One region of the Candidatus Villigracilis affinis genome, then DNA from elsewhere that is predicted to be linked to it. Evidence: riboswitches for the same ligand, from Rfam matches in the RefSeq annotation. Region 1 holds a riboswitch; each other region holds the start of a gene.
What was found. A riboswitch is a leader RNA that binds a small molecule or an ion and turns the genes downstream of it on or off. The one in region 1 is predicted to bind S-adenosylmethionine.

Region 1 (5,829 bases):
ATTTGAATTGTGTGACCGTGCCGCCATACAGTGTGGATGTGGAAACGATGTGGTCGCCCGCTTCGCAAATGGTGAGGATGGCAGTGGCTTGCGCCGCATGACCTGAACCAACTTCCACGGCGCCAACTCCGCCTTCGAGGGATGTAATGCGTTTCTCAAAGACGTTACTCGTGGGGTTCGAGATGCGCGTGTAAATGTTGCCGCTCTCTTGTAGCGCAAAGAGTCTCGCGGCGCGGTCTGTGCTTTGCAGGTCGTAGGCAGTGGTTTGATAGATGGGAACGGCGCGGCTGCCTGTGGCTGGGTCGGGAGTGTAGCCTTCGTGCAGTTGACGTGTGTTGAATCCGAACTTGCGGGGTGAGGTCATTTATTTCTCTTGGGGATTTCATTCGGGTCGAACGGTGTGGACTGATAGACATAATAGTTCAGCCAGTTCGCGTATAGCAAGTTGGCATGCCCGCGCCAGCGGACGTTGGGCATTTTGCTCGGGTCGTCGTTGGGATAATAATTTTTCGGCACGTGAATGGGCAGACCTTTATTCACGTCGCGGTCGTATTCGCCTTTGAGGGTGAGCGGGTCATATTCAGAGTGCCCCGTGATGTAAAGATTGCGTCCGTCTTTGTCACTGACGATGTACACGCCTGCATCCTCTGATTCAGCAAGGATCTGTAACTCGGAATGCTTCTCAATATCTTCGCGGCGGATTTCGGTGTGACGGGAGTGCGGGGCGAGGAAAATGTCATCGAAGCCGCGCATCAGGCTTTCGGTCCGATTTAAGAGACGGTGCTCAAAGACACCGAACATCTTGCGGGGCAGGTCGTATTTTGGGATCCCGTATTTGTGATACAAGCCCGCTTGCGCTCCCCAGCAAATGTGAAATGTGGATTCAACATTCGTCTCCGACCAGTCCATGATGCGTTTGAGTTCCTGCCAGTAATCCACATCTTCGAAGGGCATTTGTTCCACAGGCGCGCCAGTGATGATGAGACCATCGAATTTTTGATCCTTCACATCATCGAAAGTCACATAATGCTCAAGCAAGTGATCGGCATCGGTGTTCTTGGATTCATGCGTGGCGGTGTTGAGTAAAGTGACTTCCACCTGTAATGCCGAATTGGAAAGCAGGCGCAGGATCTGTGTTTCAGTAGAAATCTTGGTAGGCATCAAGTTCAGAATGGCAACACGCAAAGCGCGGATGTCCTGATGAATGGCACGGTCTTCGTCCATGATGAAGATGTTCTCGTTTTCGAGAGTGGTACGAGCGGGAAGGGTGGTTGGAATTTTTACGGGCATAAAGGATGAATTATGAAGGATGAAGGATGAGGACAAAGGACAAAATTTCATCCTTCATCCTTCCGCCTTCATCCTTATGAATTTAAGGCCTGCTCCAGATCCCACTTGATGTCTTCGAAGTCTTCGAGACCAATGCTCAAGCGGATGAAATCGGGGCTGACGCCAGCGGAGACTTGTTGCTCGTCACTGAGCTGGCTGTGCGTCGTGGTGGCGGGGTGAATGGCGAGACTGCGCGCATCACCGACGTTGGCGAGGTGGCTGAAGAGTTGCAGGCTTTCGATGAATTTCTTGCCTGCTTCTGCGCCGCCTTTGATGCCAAATCCGAGAATTGCGCCTGCGCCCTTGGGAAGATACTTCTTGGCGCGAGCGTAATCGGGGTGGCTCTTGAGGCCAGGGTATTTGACCCAGCTAACTTTGGGATGAGCCTCAAGATATTCGGCAACAGCTTGCGTGTTCTGCACGTGACGGTCAATGCGCAGGTTGAGGGTTTCGAGTCCGAGCAGGGTCTGCCATGCGTTGAACGGAGATTGGCAGGCGCCGAGATCGCGCAGAACTTGCACGCGCGCTTTGATCGCAAATGGGGGAAGTCCCGCCGCGGCGATGGAGGAATATACGAGTCCATGATACGAAGGATCGGGCGTGTTGAAATTCTCGAACTTGCCGTTGCTCCAATCGTAGTTGCCGCCGTCCACGATGATGCCGCCAATGGATGTGCCGTTGCCTGTGATGAACTTGGTGGTCGAGTGGGTGATGACGTGCGCGCCATATTCGAACGGGCGGAAAAGATACGGAGTGGCAAAGGTGTTGTCGATGAACAAGATCAGTTTGTGCTTGTTCGCGATCTCGGATACTTCTTCAAACGGGAAGACGGAAATATCGGGGTTGCCGAGAGTCTCACCGTAAATAATTTTCGTGTTCGGCTGAATGGCCGCTTCAAAATTCTTCGGGTCGCTTGGGTCAACAAAAGTGACATTGATCCCCAGCTTGGGCAGGGTGTAGGCGAACTGGTTGTACGTGCCGCCATACAAACGGGATGACGAAACGATATGGTCGCCTGCGCTGCACAAAGTGAAAATTGCCTGTGCCTGTGCGGCATGTCCAGAGCTTGCGGCCAGAGCGGCAACGCCGCCTTCGAGTGCGGCAATGCGCTGTTCAAGCACATCGGTGGTCGGGTTCATCAAGCGGGTGTAAATATTTCCCAGCTCTTTGAGCGCGAACAAATTTGCGGCATGTTCAGTGTTCTTGAACTGATAGCTCGTTGTTTGGTACAACGGCACGGCGCGGCTGCCAGTGGTGGCATCTGGTGAATAGCCCGCATGTAACTGGCGGGTTGCGAAACCTAACTTGCGATCTTTGATTGTGGACATTTGAGTTATCTCCTCTTGAATAATGTTTACCCGCCCTTCAGAAGAGATTAAAAAAAAAAATAACCTCTTCTGAAAGTACAAGAAGAGGTATACGTCTATACCGTCCTCTCATCTTCCAGATATGAATGACGTTTTGCTGTCATTCCTATTTGCCGAATTTGGCACCATAACTTTTGTTTGGTTGCCGAAGCTTCAAAGGGTCGGTCCCTCAGCTTCTCTGGATAAGAGCGAATATTTAATTTCGCCGTTTATATCACGGCGTTTGTGAATGTGTCAAGCGATTGAACAGATTAACGTGTTACCCGTTTGGGTACTCTTTATAAAAGATTTTCATTCACAAGCAGCTCCGCATTGTAAATGGATGCACCCGCCGCGCCGCGAATCGTGTTGTGTGAAAGTACAACGAATTTAAGATCAAGGATTGGATCGCGCCTCACGCGGCCGACTACTGTCGTCATGCCTTTGCCTGTTAATCGGTCGAGTCTTGGCTGGGGCCTATCCGCCTCATCCTTAACCTCGATAACTGGTTTGGGCGTCGAAGGCAGATTCCTCGCTGACGGTTTTGCGGCATAGTCGCGTAACGCTTGAATCGCAACTTCTGGCTCAACGGGTTTGTCCAATGCCACGCTCGCACAGACGGTGTGACCATCGATCACAGCCACGCGATTTGTGTGCGCGCTGAATGTGATATTTGCCATATCAATTTTGCTTTCGTTGAATTTGCCCAGCATCTTGCGCGGTTCCCATTCCACTTTTTCTTCTTCGCCGCCATTGCCCACGTTGGGGATGACATTGTCCATGATGTCGAGCGATGGCACGCCAGGGTAGCCCGCGCCCGAAAGCGCCTGTAACGAAACCATGAATACTTTCTTCACGCCAAAGGACTCATCCAATGCCTTGAGCGCAATTGTGAGTCCTGTGCTCGTGCAATTGGGATTCGTGACAATGCATCCGCTCCAGCCGTTGTTCTTGCGCTGCTGCTTGACCAGTTGAATATGCTCCGCGTTGATCTCAGGCAGCAGCAACGGCACATCCTCTCCGCGCCGATACGATGACGCATTTGAGCAGACTGCCGCGCCTGCTTTTGCGAAGGCGGGTTCGAGTTCATTCGCGATTTCTGTGTGCAAAGCAGAGAAAACGATCTTCGCTTGCACCGCATCCGTATTGGCAGGGACAACGATCATATCCCGCGCATACGCAGGCATGGGGTCATCCAACACCCAGCGGGCGGCTTTGGAATACGGCTGCCCAACGGAACGGTCTGATGCGGCGAGTGCCACCACCTTGAACCACGGATGATTATCGAGCAAAGAAATAAATCGCTGGCCGACAGAACCTGTCGCGCCGAGAATTGCTACGGGGATTTGAGATTGGGACATGCGGACTCCTAGTGTTTGAAAGTTTGAATGTTTAAAGGTTTGAAGGTTTTGTAACGTTCTAACGTGCAAACTTGTTAACTTGCAACAATAAGTTCATGCAACGCCTTGACCGCATTTTCCGTATCCACTGCATCAACAACGAGAGAGATGGATACTTCGGATGAGCCCTGCGCAATGGCGAGGACGTTCACGCCGTCATTGCCGAGTTTGCTGAACACTCTGCCCGAAACCCCAGGTGTGTGACGCATCCCTGCGCCGACGACTGTGATGATGGATACATCTTCTGTGGCCCAGACGCGGTCGATGTCATCGTCTTCGATTTCAACGGCGAAGGCTTTTTCAAGAGATGATAATACAGTAGGGGCGAGCTCCGAAGGTACCGCAAAACAAATGGATTGTTCTGACGACGCTTGCGTGATGAGAGGAACGCTTGTGCCTGTGGAGGCTACCGCTCCAAACGCGCGCGCCGCCACACCAGGGACACCCAGCATACCGCGACCTTCAATGGTGATCAGTCTCTGCTTGCGGATAGCCGTCACAGCTTTGATGACTTTGCCTTCCACTTTGCCGTTGCTTTTGATGCTGGCGATCAGCCGCGTGCCGGGGTGACTGGGATTGAACGTGTTGCAAATGCGCAATCCAATTCCTGCATCCAGCACAGGACGGATGGTTTTGGGATGCAGAACTTTCGCGCCATAATAAGCAAGTTCTGCGATTTCGCTGTAGTTGATCTCAGGCAGCGTCACCGCTTCTGGCACAATGCGCGGATCGGTGGTCATCACGCCGTCCACATCCGTCCAGATCCAGACATCGTCAGCGGGGAGGACAGCGCCGATGATGGCGGCAGAATAGTCCGAGCCGCCGCGCCCGAGCGTGGTGATTGCGCCTTCGGGGGTTGCGCCGATAAAACCAGTTGTGATCGGGATAATTCCTTCGTCCATTAATGGATTTAATAGCCCCGTGTTTTTCGGTTGTTGCTTTGAAATCGGGATGTGCATTTTGGTAATGCGCGTTGGTGACCACGAACTCGGTGGATACAATGGCTTTCGCTTTTATCTCCAGCATCATTCACGACCGCACCCAACAAGTAGACACTCATTCGTTCTCCGAGCGATGCCACCGCATCCATTGCCCGTGGACTGGCTTCGCCAAGTACGGCGATCGCCTTGCACAGATCTACAAGTGTGAGGATGAGCGCATTGATCTCGGATTTTGTTTGCTCGCGAAGTTCTTCATCTTTGATAAGTGCGTCTGCGGCGGCGAAGTGTTTTTCTCTCAGCGTGGATTCTGCTGCTGGAAGTGAATCAACTTTCCCGTGCGAAGCGGAGGCGGCAGAGTCCAATAGCAGATTCGTCACGCCAGACATGGCAGATGTCACAACGACGACTCGATCCCAATCCTTTTTTGCATCACGAATGATCTGTATGGCGCTTTTCAACGCATCCGCTGAACCGACGGATGTTCCTCCAAATTTCATGACGAGCGTTTGTTTTTCTGACATGTTCTTCTCCTTTATGTTTTCCTCTCCCCTCGGGAGAGGGGCAGGGTGAGGTCAAGATAACAAAAACGCCCCGCGTTTCCGCGAGGCGTTGTGTGTTTCGAGATAACCTGTTTTGTCGGTTACTTCTATCCAAGCACTAACGCCTCGCGGTGGGTACCGGAGGTGGTAGTGGTCATGGTCATGTAGAAGTGGGCCGAGTTCATATTGGGCGGTATTCTATGCGATGGAGTGTGATTGGTCAAGGGTGAAATTGCACTTGTAAGAAATTCCATGCCGCGATGGTCAATATGAT
Region 2 (5,829 bases), on a different contig from region 1:
GCAGACTTCCGTTCCTTTGCAGGAGATCCGCGCGGTGAATTATTCCAATGAGCGTGGAAGCCCGCCCTCGGGTGCGTATGATGTTTCGTGTCATACGGAGAGCCAGGAAATCTGTGAAGACAAGACCGTGGATAGGGGCAATGGCTTCGCCGAGGTTGTGACCGAGTGCCGCACCGAAAGCCAGGATTATTGCAGTTACACCGTTGATGAGTGGGCGACCATTCAATCGTATGATTTGAGCGGCAGCGACCTGTTTCCAGAGTATGCAGAGCCGAGTGTATTCAATGGTCAGCGGCTCGGGAATGCGTCGGCGACCCTGACTGTCACCTTCAGCACCCCGAAGGGAGAAATTACTTATTCACCAGGCTCAGTCAGCGAGTTTCAACAATTTCAGATCGGCAGTACATGGACTTTGAAGTTGAACGCGTTGGGCGGGGTTTTGAGTGTGGGAAGGTAGGATAAGAAAAATGGAGACGGGCTGGTCAGGTGATGTTCAGCACAAGAAGCTCCCCAAACGGCCCACAGGCTCACAGGAGTATCAAAACTGGATAGATACTTTCGCCAAAACTCCCGACCCAATCGGGAGTTTTTCTCTTTATAATGAACTTATGAATGATTCAGTGGCAATTATCGGCGGCGGGCCTGCAGGGTTGATGGCGGCAGAGGTTTTGAGCGGACATGGCGTGCAGGTGGATGTGTATGATTCCATGTCATCGCTGGGGCGGAAATTTCTGATGGCGGGCAAAAGCGGATTGAATCTCACGCACTCAGAGCCGTTCGAAAAATTCGTTTCACGGTATGGAAATCGAAAAAATGAAGTGGAAAAGTGGTTATCCGATTTCACGCCCGATGACCTGCGCGAGTGGGCGCGCGGACTCGGGGTGGAAACTTTCGTTGGCACATCGGGGCGGGTCTTTCCGAAAGAGATGAAGGCCAGTCCGCTGTTGCGTGCATGGTTGAAACGGCTGGGCGATGCGGGAGTCAATTTTCATTTGCGGCACAGGTGGGTAGGAGGGATTATCGCCGGGGATGGCGGTGGGAGCATCATTAAATTTGAAACGCCCGAGGACGAAAAAACCGTCCATGCCGATGCGGTGATTCTGGCGCTTGGCGGGGGCAGTTGGGCAAGACTCGGCTCGGACGGCGTATGGGTCCATTGGTTGAAGCAGGCCGGGGTTAAGGTCGAAGCGTTGAAACCATCCAATTGCGGATTTGATGTGACATGGAGTCCACATTTTCGGGAGCGATTCGATGGTCAGCCGCTGAAATCGGTAGTGTTGTCGTTTGGGTCGTTCCATCAACAGGGTGAATTCATTGTGACGAAGGAAGGCGTGGAGGGAAGTTTGATCTACGCTGCTTCGGCGCCGCTCCGTGATGAGATCGAAGCCAACGGCAAGGCAGTCCTTGAATTGGACATGACACCTGACAGGTCACACGAGTGGCTGGTTGAAAGATTATCAAAACCGCGCGGCTCGCGTTCGATGTCGAGTCATCTTGAAAAGACGGTGGGGTTGAAAGGCGTGAAGGTGGGGCTGCTGCATGAGTTCATGCCAAAAGAGGAATTTTCAAACACAGAACGGTTGGCGGCTTTCATCAAACACATGCCCATCCCATTGATCGCGACACGTCCGCTGGATGAGGCGATCAGTTCCGCTGGCGGCGTGATGTTCGAATCTCTGGATGAACATTTGATGCTTCGCGAACTCCCAGGGATCTTTTGCGCAGGTGAGATGCTCGATTGGGAAGCGCCGACGGGAGGCTATTTATTGACCGCCTGTTTCGCCAGTGGACGCAAAGCAGGAAACAGCGCACTGGCATGGCTAAAAGATCATCAATGATTCCAGATAACCCTTTGAAAAGGAGAGAATATGAACAAGGATAAACGCGCGGAATTGCTAAAAGATGAATACATCATGCTGCAACATTTCTACGAAGACATGGACAGCAAAGGGTTGAACATCAAGAATTGGGCGATCACGGTCGCACTCGCAACGATCGGCGCTGGATTCCTGTACAAGAACAGTGTTTTGTTCCTCATTGCTTTTGGCGCCTCGATCGTGTTTTGGTTTCTTGAAGGTCACTGGCGGGGTTTATCTCATTTCTTTTCGACGCGGATTCAGGAAATCGAAAAGATCATCCGGGAGGAAAAGCACGGTGAAGCGATACCGCTTCAGACCTACGCAAGCTGGTCAAAGGAGTACAGCGCAAAAGGCGACCAGACCATCAAGTACATGCAAAAAGTGAATGTTGCAATTCCACATGTGTTTATTGCGCTGCTCAGTCTTGTATTATTTATTCTGGGTTTGTACGGCGTACTGTGAATCATTATAAAGAGAAAGAGACGCCACGAAAATTTTTGAGTTGACATGCCCTATTCGCTATGATATAAAAACGAAAACAATATTTTAGCTGTACTCATCCAGAGAGGCTGAGGGACCGACCCTTTGAAGCCTCGGCAACCGTTCAAGCGGTGCCAACTTCGGCAGACCGTAAACGAGTCTGGTAGATGAGAGATGATATGTGTCTCGCATGTCGCCTCTCACAATGAGAGGCGTTTTATTATGTCGTTGAAAGGAAGGCGTTCTGCCTGACGAAGCAATGACACGGAGAACCTAAATGGAAATCGGCGAAACAATTTACGTCACCACCCGCGAGGAATTCCGCGAATGGCTGGAAAAGAATCACAAGACCTGCAAAGAGATCTGGTTGATCCAGTACAAGAAATTCACCCAAAAGCCATCCATCCCATATGTGGATGCGGTGGAGGAAGCGATTTGCTTTGGCTGGATCGACGGCTTCGAAAAAGGCATGGATGATCAACGCTATGCAAAACGCTTCTCGCCGCGCAGGCAGAAATCCATTTGGACAGATGCGAATATCGAGCGGGCGCGAAAAATGATGGAAGAAGGAAAAATGACCGCAGCCGGGCGAGTACTGTTACCAAAAGGAATCTAAATATGCACGAAGATATTTTGAATATCCAGCAATTGATCGCTCGCTTTGCCAACAGCTTCGACGTGAAAGATTGGGATGGATTGCAGGCCTGTTTCACCGAATCACTTTACACCGATTACTCCGACCTGCGCGGCACGCCGCCCGAAACCATCTCAGCCAGTGAGTATGTAAGACTCCGCCGCGAGGTCGCTTGACCACTTGAAACTTCATCACGTGGTCGGGAATTATGAGGTTATCTTCCCCGATTTCGATGCCGCCGCCTGCCGCGCCTCAATGGTGGTTTGGAGAAGGTCCGAAACAGAGGAATTCACCACCCACTGCATGTATGATTTCCAGCTTGCAAGGCAATGGGGGGCATGGAAGATCAGCGGCATTACGCAAAAAGTCTTGTGGAGCGAGGGCGTCTCATCCATTCATAAAGGGCCCAAAGCCTAGCCATGTATCGAAAAGGCTGGCGATATTATCGCAACGTGACCCTGCTGTGGATATTGTTTTCGTCGTTCTTATGATCGGCGGCTACGCGTTGGAACACCCGCTGTATTGGACCCTAGTACTGTTTATATGGGTGCTCCGTTCGGCTTTCGGGAATGCCTTTCAATTTGCGCATCCATCCCGAAGATTCAACTGGGACAGCAAATCCAACCTGGTGTTCAAGGATCACTTTCAAATCGCGTGACGGACTGACCCCTCTTCGGGCGATTCCATGCTGGCAGAAATCGCGCCGTTATTATCCTGATCCACGGGTTGGGAGGCGCAGGCACCGACATGCTGGTCCATGCTTCATTTCTTGTCAACGCAGGCTACGGCGTGATCCATGATCGACCTGCGCGCTCATGGCAGCAGCGACGGCGACACATCCACCTACGGCCTGCGCGAAGCAGAGCGATGTTGCAGGCGCGGTGGATTACCTGCTCAGCCGCGTGGATGTCAACGGGGGCAAAGATCGGCGCGCTGGGGATTTCGCTCGGCGCACAAGCTGCCCTGCGCGGCGCGTTGAAAACAGACAAGATCCGTGCACTTGTCCTCGATGGTCTAAGCCCTGCCCGATTATCCGACCATGGCGGCTCCCCCAGATCCATACAGCGCTGGCTCAACCTGCCTTTCAACTGGCTGTACTATCGGATGTATGAATATATGATCCGCGGCAGGGATGCGGGTGTTTTGGAGGTGATCGGAAGAATCGCGCCTCGGCCCATCCTGCTGATTGCCAGCGGCTCGAAAGACATTTACTTCAGCCGATTATTTTACGAAGCAGCCAAAGACCCCCGCGAACGATGGGAAATCCAGACGGGCTTCACGGTGTGGCGCTTGCTGGCAACCCGCAGGAATATATTGATCGCGTGGTCGGCTTTTCAACCGAACCCTGCCGTGACCTGCCCCCCGAATGCGGCGCAGCGGACTGCGAATCCCGTTTTCATGAGTTCCTTGCCCTGGAATTCACAGATGCTGGCTACAGCATCGTCCATCACTTGACAGTCACTGCGTACGTGCTTCAGCACTCCAGCAGGTTGACTCGCGAAGGCTGGCTGCACGAGCGCGGATTACTACATGAATTCCTCGTGGAAAATAAGCCGCCTGCCTTCATTAGGAAACAGAACAAAGATTTGGTTGATAGTGGCAAGCGCACCTTCAAGATCAATTCAAGGGATGGTTTACCTGTTATAAATAAATCCACGTGGACGAAGACGATTCTCAATGTCCGCGCCGAGAATGCGGAAGTTTATTGCGCGGATGTGTTCACGTGGGCGAAGGCTGTGTTAGAAGATGCAGAAAGATTGGACGTCTGAAATTAAGTTTTGGAGAAACTAAACTTGCAAACAAGAAATATTTCAGTTGCCATTTCAAAAAGACCATTTGATGTTTCAAGTATCAAAATTGAAGCACCTTATGTCTGTTTAGTGTATTCAAATCAAGAGAATACAGGCGACAGTGAAATGGAAGCGATAGCCAATTGGATAATTTCATCTGGATGTCGTTACGCAGTTTGTGCTGGAATTGACTGTTCTGAATGGCATGATGCAATAGATACTGCATACATAATGAGCGACCCCAATTATTCTCCCCCAGACTCTCGGTTCATTATGACCTCGTGGCAAACAGAAGAATCTATAGAAGACATCGTTTGGTATTGGTTAGAGTTGACCAATTATGATGATAATATATTTGAAAATTATCTTCTCTTAATTATAGGTGAGACAGAAGATATTGAAACAAAAATCATGAACGCAGTAAATGAAATTCGTTTGTAATTGAAAACAAGCATTATTTAGGAGATTTAATGACCAATCGCAAATACACCAACCGCCGTTACCTTGACGCACTCGAAAAGAAAGTCCTCGTCTTTGATGGTGCAATGGGGACGAGCCTGCAATTACAAAACCTGACTGCCGAACATTTTGGCGGCGAACAATACAATGGATGTAACGACTATCTCGTCATCTCGTATCCCGAAGCCGTGGAAAAAGTCCATCGCTCCTTCCTCGAAGTCGGCGTGGATGTGCTTGAAACGGATACCTTCCGCTCCAACCGTTTGACGATGGCGGAATACAAATTGCAAGTCCGCATTTTCGAGATCAATGTTGCTGCCGCAAGTCTCGCGCGCAAAGTCGCGGATGAATTCGCCGCGAAGACAGGTCAGCCGCGTTTCGTCGCTGGCTCCATCGGGCCTTCGGGCAAACTTCCATCTACGAATGATCCTGAACTTTCAAATGTCAAATACGATGAACTCATCGATACTTTCCGCGAACAAGCCGTCGGATTAATTCAAGGCGGCGTGGATGTTCTGCTCATCGAAACCTCGCAGGATATTCTCGAAGTCAAGGCCGCCATCACTGGCATTCACAATGCTTTCGCTGAGACTCAGCAATATTTGCC
Region 3 (5,829 bases), on a different contig from region 1:
GTCGCATGGAAATTGCTGACATGGCAGAGGCAAGCTGAGGCGTAGAGTGAAGCGGTCGCTTGGGATGTGGATGAGCATCCAGTTTTTGAATCAGCAGCTTAAGATGTTCAGGCGTCGTGCCGCAGCATCCACCTACGACTGAAATGTTGTGCTTGGTCACGAATTCATACAAGTCATTCGCAAATGGTTCAGGCTCAAGCGGATACACGGCTTGACCATCCACGTTCAATGGAAGGCCCGCATTTGGAATGCACGAAACGGGCAGCGTGGAATTTTCGCCGAGGAAGCGAATGGGCTCGCGCATGTGTTCGGGGCCAGTGGAACAATTGAGGCCGATGACATCGATGCCCATGCCTTCGAGGATGGTGAGGGATGCGTTGATATCGGTGCCGAGCAACATGCGGCCCGTCGTATCAAGCGTGACCTGAGCCTGGATCGGCAAATAAACATTCGTTTCGCTGAAAGCTTTGTGAATGCCCGTGATGGCGGCTTTGACTTCGAGAATGTCCTGCGAAGTTTCGATCAGCAGAACATCCACACCGCCTTGAATGAGCGCGACAGCCTGCTCGCGGAAAATATCGATCAGTTCATCGTATTTGACATTGGAAAGTTCGGGATCATTCGTAGAGGGAAGTTTGCCTGTGGGACCCATTGAACCAGCGACGAAACGCGGCTGACCTGTCTTGGCGGCATATTCATCCGCAAGTTTGCGCGCGAGATTTGCGGCAGCAATGTTGATCTCGAGGATGCGGTCTTGTAATTTGTACTCCGCCATCGTCAAGCGGTTCGAGCGGAAGGTGTCTGTTTCGAGCACGTCCACGCCGACTTCGAGGAAGGAGCGATGGACTTTTTCCACGGCTTCAGGATACGAGATGACGAGATAGTCGTTGCATCCGTTGTATTGTTCGCCGCCAAAATGTTCGGCGGTGAGGTTTTGCAATTGCAGGCTCGTTCCCATCGCGCCATCGAAGACGAGGACTTTCTTTTCGAGGGCGTCAAGGTAACGGCGGTTTGTGTATTTGCGATTGGTCATTAAATCTCCTAAATAATGCTTGTTTTCAATTACAAACGTATTTCATTTAAAGCGTTCATGACTTTGTTCCAATATCTTCTGCCTAACTGATAGTAGAGAAGAATTTTCAAAATATTTCATCAAATTGGTCCTTAACCCCGTGCTTCAGACCTGTTTGCCCGAGGTCATGACCGTCGGGGGATGGGGTGAATGTATGCGTATCATTGCTCATGCCTTAGCATCATTACACTGGTAAGACTCCAGGTGAAATTTCAATTGGCTATCCTTCCATTTCACTTGCCTGTATGCTCTTGATTTGAATACACTAAACAGACAAAGGTGCTCAATTGATACTGAACATCAAATGGCCTTTTTGAAATGGCAACTGAAATATTTTTTATTTGCAAGTTTAGTTTCTCCAAAACTTAATTTCAAGTCCAATCTTTCCGCATCTTCCAACACAGACCTCGCCCACGCGTTCACATCCGCGCAATAGACTTCCGTATTCTCCGCACGGACATCGAGAATGGTCTTCGTCCACGAGGTTTTATTTATAACAGGTAAACCATCCCTTGAATTGATCTTGAAGGTGCGCTTGCCACTATCAACCAAATCTTTGTTCTGTTTCCTAATGAAGGCAGGCGGCTTATTTTCCACGAGGAATTCATGTAGTAATCCGCGCTCGTGCAGCCAGCCTTCGCGAGTCAACCTGCTGGAGTGTTGGAGCATGTACACGGTTACGGTCAAGTGATGGACGATGCCGTAGCCAGCATCTGTGAATTCCAGGGCAAGGAACTCATGAAAACGGGATTCGCAGTCTGCTGCGCCGCATTCGGGGCAGGTCATGGCAGGGTTCGGTTGAAAAAGCCGACCACGCGATCAATATATTCCTGCGGGTTGCCAGCAAGCGCCACACCGTGAAGCCCGTCGTGGATTTCCCATCGTTCGCGGGGGTCTTTGGCTGCTTCGTAAAATAATCGGCTGAAGTAAATGTCTTTCGAGCCGCTGGCAATCAGCAGGATGGGGCGAGGCGCGATTCTTCCGATCACCTCCAAAACACCCGCATCCCTGCCGCGGATCATGTATTCATACATCCGATAGTACAGCCAGTTGAAAGGCAGGTTGAGCCAGCGCTGTATGGATCTGGGGGAGCCGCCATGGTCGGATAATCGGGCAGGGCTTAGACCATCGAGGACAAGTGCGCGGATCTTGTCTGTTTTCAACGCGCCGCGCAGGGCAGCTTGTGCGCCGAGCGAAATCCCCAGCGCGCCGATCTTTGCCCCGTTGACATCCACGCGGCTGAGCAGGTAATCCACCGCGCCTGCAACATCGTCTGCTTCGCGCAGGCCGTAGGTGGATGTGTCGCCGTCGCTGCTGCCATGAGCGCGCAGGTCGATCATGAATACGCCGTAGCCTGCGTTGACAAGAAATGAAGCATGGACCAGCATGTCGGTGCCTGCGCCTCCCAACCCGTGGATCAGGATAATAACGGCGCGATTTCTGCCAGCATGGAATCGCCCGAAGAGGGTCAGTCCGTCACGCGATTTGAAAGTGACTTCCTTGAACACCAGGTTGGATTTGCTGTCCCAGTTGAATCTTCGGGATGGATGCGCAAATTGAAAGGCATTCCCGAAAGCCGAACGGAGCACCCATATAAACAGTACCAGGGTCCAATACAGCGGGTGTTCCAACGCGTAGCCGCCGATCATGAGAACGACGAAAAACAATATCCACAGCAGGGTCACGTTGCGATAATATCGCCAGCCTTTTCGATACATGGCTAGGCTTTGGCCCCTTTATGAATGGATGAGACGCCCTCGCTCCACAAGACTTTTTGCGTAATGCCGCTGATCTTCCATGCCCCCCATTGCCTTGCAAGCTGGAAATCATACATGCAGTGGGTGGTGAATTCCTCTGTTTCGGACCTTCTCCAAACCACCATTGAGGCGCGGCAGGCGGCGGCATCGAAATCGGGGAAGGTAACCTCGTAATTCCCGACCAGGTGATGAAGTTTCAAGTGGTCAAGCGACTCGCGGCGGAGTCTTACATACTCACTGGCTGAGATGGTTTCGGGCGGCGTGCCGCGCAGGTCGGAGTAATCGGTGTAAAGTGATTCGGTGAAACAGGCCTGCAATCCATCCCAATCTTTCATGTCGAAGCTATTGGCGAAACGGGCGACCAATTGCTGGATATTCAAAATATCTTCGTGCATATTTAGATTCCTTTTGGTAACAGTACTCGCCCGGCTGCGGTCATTTTTCCTTCTTCCATCATTTTTCGCGCCCGCTCGATGTTCGCATCTGTCCAAATGGATTTCTGCCTGCGCGGCGAGAAGCGTTTTGCATAGCGTTGATCGTCCATGCCTTTTTCGAAGCCGTCGATCCAGCCGAAGCAAATGGCTTCCTCCACCGCATCCACATAAGGGATGGATGGCTTCTGGGTGAATTTCTTGTACTGGATCAACCAGATCTCTTTGCAGGTCTTGTGATTCTTTTCCAGCCATTCGCGGAATTCCTCGCGGGTGGTGACGTAAATTGTTTCGCCGATTTCCATTTTAAATTCTCCGTGTCATTGCTTCGTAAGGCAAAACGCCTTCCTCTCAACGACATAATAAAAACGCCTCTCATTGTGAGAGGCGACATGCGAGACACATATCATCTCTCATCTACCAGACTCGTTTACGGTCTGCCGAAGTTGGCACCGCTTGAACGGTTGCCGAGGCTTCAAAGGGTCGGTCCCTCAGCCTCTCTGGATGAGTACAGCTAAAATATTGTTTTCGTTTTTATATCATAGCGAATAGGGCATGTCAACTCAAAAATTTTCGCGGCGTCTCTTTCTCTTTATAACAATTCATAGTACACCGTACAAACCCAGAATAAATAATACAAGACTGAGCAGCGCAATAAACACATGTGGAATTGCAACATTCACTTTTTGCATGTACTTGATGGTCTGGTCGCCTTTTGCATTATATTCCTTTGACCAGCTTGCGTAGGTCTGAAGCGGTATCGCTTCACCATGCTTTTCCTCCCGGATGATCTTTTCGATTTCCTGAATCCGCGTCGAAAAGAAATGAGATAAACCCCGCCAGTGACCTTCAAGAAACCAAAACACAATCGAGGCGCCAAAAGCAATAAGGAACAAAACGCTGTTCTTGTACAGGAATCCAGCGCCGATCGTTGCGAGTGCGACCGTGATCGCCCAATTCTTGATGTTCAACCCTTTGCTGTCCATGTCTTCGTAGAAATGTTGCAGCATGATGTATTCATCTTTTAGCAATTCCGCGCGTTTATCCTTGTTCATATTCTCTCCTTTTCAAAGAGTTTCTGGAATTATTGATGAGCTTTTATCCATGCCATTGCGCTGTTTCCTGCTTTGCGTCCACTGGCGAAACAGGCGGTCAATAAATAGCCTCCTGTCGGCGCTTCCCAATCGAGCATCTCGCCTGCGCAAAAGATCCCTGGGAGTTCGCGAAGCATCAAATGTTCATCCAGCGATTCGAACATCACGCCGCCAGCGGAACTGATCGCCTCATCCAGCGGACGTGTCGCGATCAATGGGATGGGCATGTGTTTGATGAAAGCCGCCAACCGTTCTGCATTTGAAAATTCCTCTTTTGGCATGAACTCATGCAGCAGCCCCACCTTCACGCCTTTCAACCCCACCGTCTTTTCAAGATGACTCGACATCGAACGCGAGCCGCGCGGTTTTGATAATCTTTCTACCAGCCACTCGTGTGACCTGTCAGGTGTCATGTCCAATTCAAGGACTGCCTTGCCATTGACTTCGATCGCATCACGGAGCGGCGCCGAAGCAGCGTAGATCAAACTCCCCTCCACGCCTTCCTTCGTCACAATGAATTCACCCTGTTGATGGAACGACCCAAATGACAACACAATCGATTTCAGCGGCTGACCATCGAATCGCTCCCGAAAATGCGGACTCCACGCCACATCAAATCCGCAATTGGATGGTTTCAACGTTTCGACCTTAACCCCGGCCTGCTTCAACCAATTGACCCATACGCCGTCCGAGCCGAGTCTTGCCCAACTGCCCCCGCCAAGCGCCAGAATCACCGCATCGGCATGGACAGTTTTTTCGTCCCCGGGCGTTTCAAATTTAATGATGCTCCCGCCACTGTCCCCGGCGGTGATTGCTCCAACCCACCTGTGCCGCAAATGAAAATTGACTCCCGCATCGCCCAGCCGTTTCAACCAAGCCCGCAGCAGGGGGCTGGCCTTCATCTCTTTCGGAAAGACTCGACCCGATGTACCAACGAAAGTTTCCACCCCGAGTCCGCGCGCCCACTCGCGCAGGTCATCGGGCGTGAAATCAGATAACCACTTTTCCACTTCATTTTTTCGATTTCCATAGCGTGAAACGAATTTCTCGAACGGCTCTGCGTGCGTGAGATTCAATCCGCTTTTGCCCGCCATCAGAAATTTCCGCCCCAGCGATGGCATGGAATCGTAGACATCCACCTGCACACCATTTCCACTCAAAACCTCTGCCGCCATCAACCCTGCAGGCCCGCCGCCGATAATTGCCACTATCTGATTCATATGGTCATTATAAAGGGATTTCGTTTTCAACATGTCATCGCGAGCCGCCGATGTTCTTCCGGCGGCGTGGCGATCTCCGGGCTATGGGCGGTGCGCTGTAATTAAAAGATTGCTTCGGCGGAACTGCTCCGCCTTGCAATGATATTAACAATCAAATTTGATGATACAGTCTTTGCCCCGCTGGGATGTTACGTATTCTGCTCACGCTGTTTCCAATTATGTTCGTGATGTAAAGGTCGGTCAAATCATCGCCGC

Region 2: it holds a riboswitch for S-adenosylmethionine, as region 1 does, so the genes downstream of both, IPI86_RS20780 (hypothetical protein) here and IPI86_RS18680 (O-acetylhomoserine aminocarboxypropyltransferase/cysteine synthase family protein) in region 1, are expected to answer to the same signal.
Region 3: it holds a riboswitch for S-adenosylmethionine, as region 1 does, so the genes downstream of both, IPI86_RS14030 (hypothetical protein) here and IPI86_RS18680 (O-acetylhomoserine aminocarboxypropyltransferase/cysteine synthase family protein) in region 1, are expected to answer to the same signal.

The regions. Positions count from the first base shown of each region.
Region 1 is NZ_JADJKT010000036.1:756,046-761,874, reverse strand. Features, by position in the region: gene IPI86_RS18690 (O-acetylhomoserine aminocarboxypropyltransferase/cysteine synthase family protein) at 1-364, opposite strand, end outside; gene metA (homoserine O-succinyltransferase) at 361-1,290, opposite strand; gene IPI86_RS18680 (O-acetylhomoserine aminocarboxypropyltransferase/cysteine synthase family protein) at 1,365-2,657, opposite strand; SAM riboswitch class I at 2,763-2,885, opposite strand; gene asd (aspartate-semialdehyde dehydrogenase) at 2,975-4,036, opposite strand; gene IPI86_RS18670 (aspartate kinase) at 4,111-4,977, opposite strand; gene IPI86_RS18665 (hypothetical protein) at 4,986-5,537, opposite strand.
Region 2 is NZ_JADJKT010000038.1:1,652-7,480, reverse strand. Features, by position in the region: gene IPI86_RS20795 (zinc ribbon domain-containing protein) at 1-457, shown strand, start outside; gene IPI86_RS20790 (TIGR03862 family flavoprotein) at 609-1,838, shown strand; gene IPI86_RS20785 (hypothetical protein) at 1,869-2,321, shown strand; SAM riboswitch class I at 2,413-2,513, shown strand; gene IPI86_RS20780 (hypothetical protein) at 2,617-2,955, shown strand; gene IPI86_RS20775 (nuclear transport factor 2 family protein) at 2,958-3,149, shown strand; gene IPI86_RS20770 (hypothetical protein) at 3,154-3,390, shown strand; gene IPI86_RS20765 (hypothetical protein) at 3,721-4,428, shown strand; gene IPI86_RS20760 (DUF5946 family protein) at 4,329-4,742, shown strand; gene IPI86_RS20755 (hypothetical protein) at 4,767-5,204, shown strand; gene IPI86_RS20750 (homocysteine S-methyltransferase family protein) at 5,234-5,829, shown strand, end outside.
Region 3 is NZ_JADJKT010000029.1:101,238-107,066, forward strand. Features, by position in the region: gene metH (methionine synthase) at 1-1,033, opposite strand, end outside; gene IPI86_RS14015 (DUF5946 family protein) at 1,373-1,858, opposite strand; gene IPI86_RS14020 (alpha/beta fold hydrolase) at 1,855-2,790, opposite strand; gene IPI86_RS14025 (nuclear transport factor 2 family protein) at 2,793-3,224, opposite strand; gene IPI86_RS14030 (hypothetical protein) at 3,227-3,565, opposite strand; SAM riboswitch class I at 3,671-3,771, opposite strand; gene IPI86_RS14035 (hypothetical protein) at 3,863-4,315, opposite strand; gene IPI86_RS14040 (TIGR03862 family flavoprotein) at 4,345-5,574, opposite strand.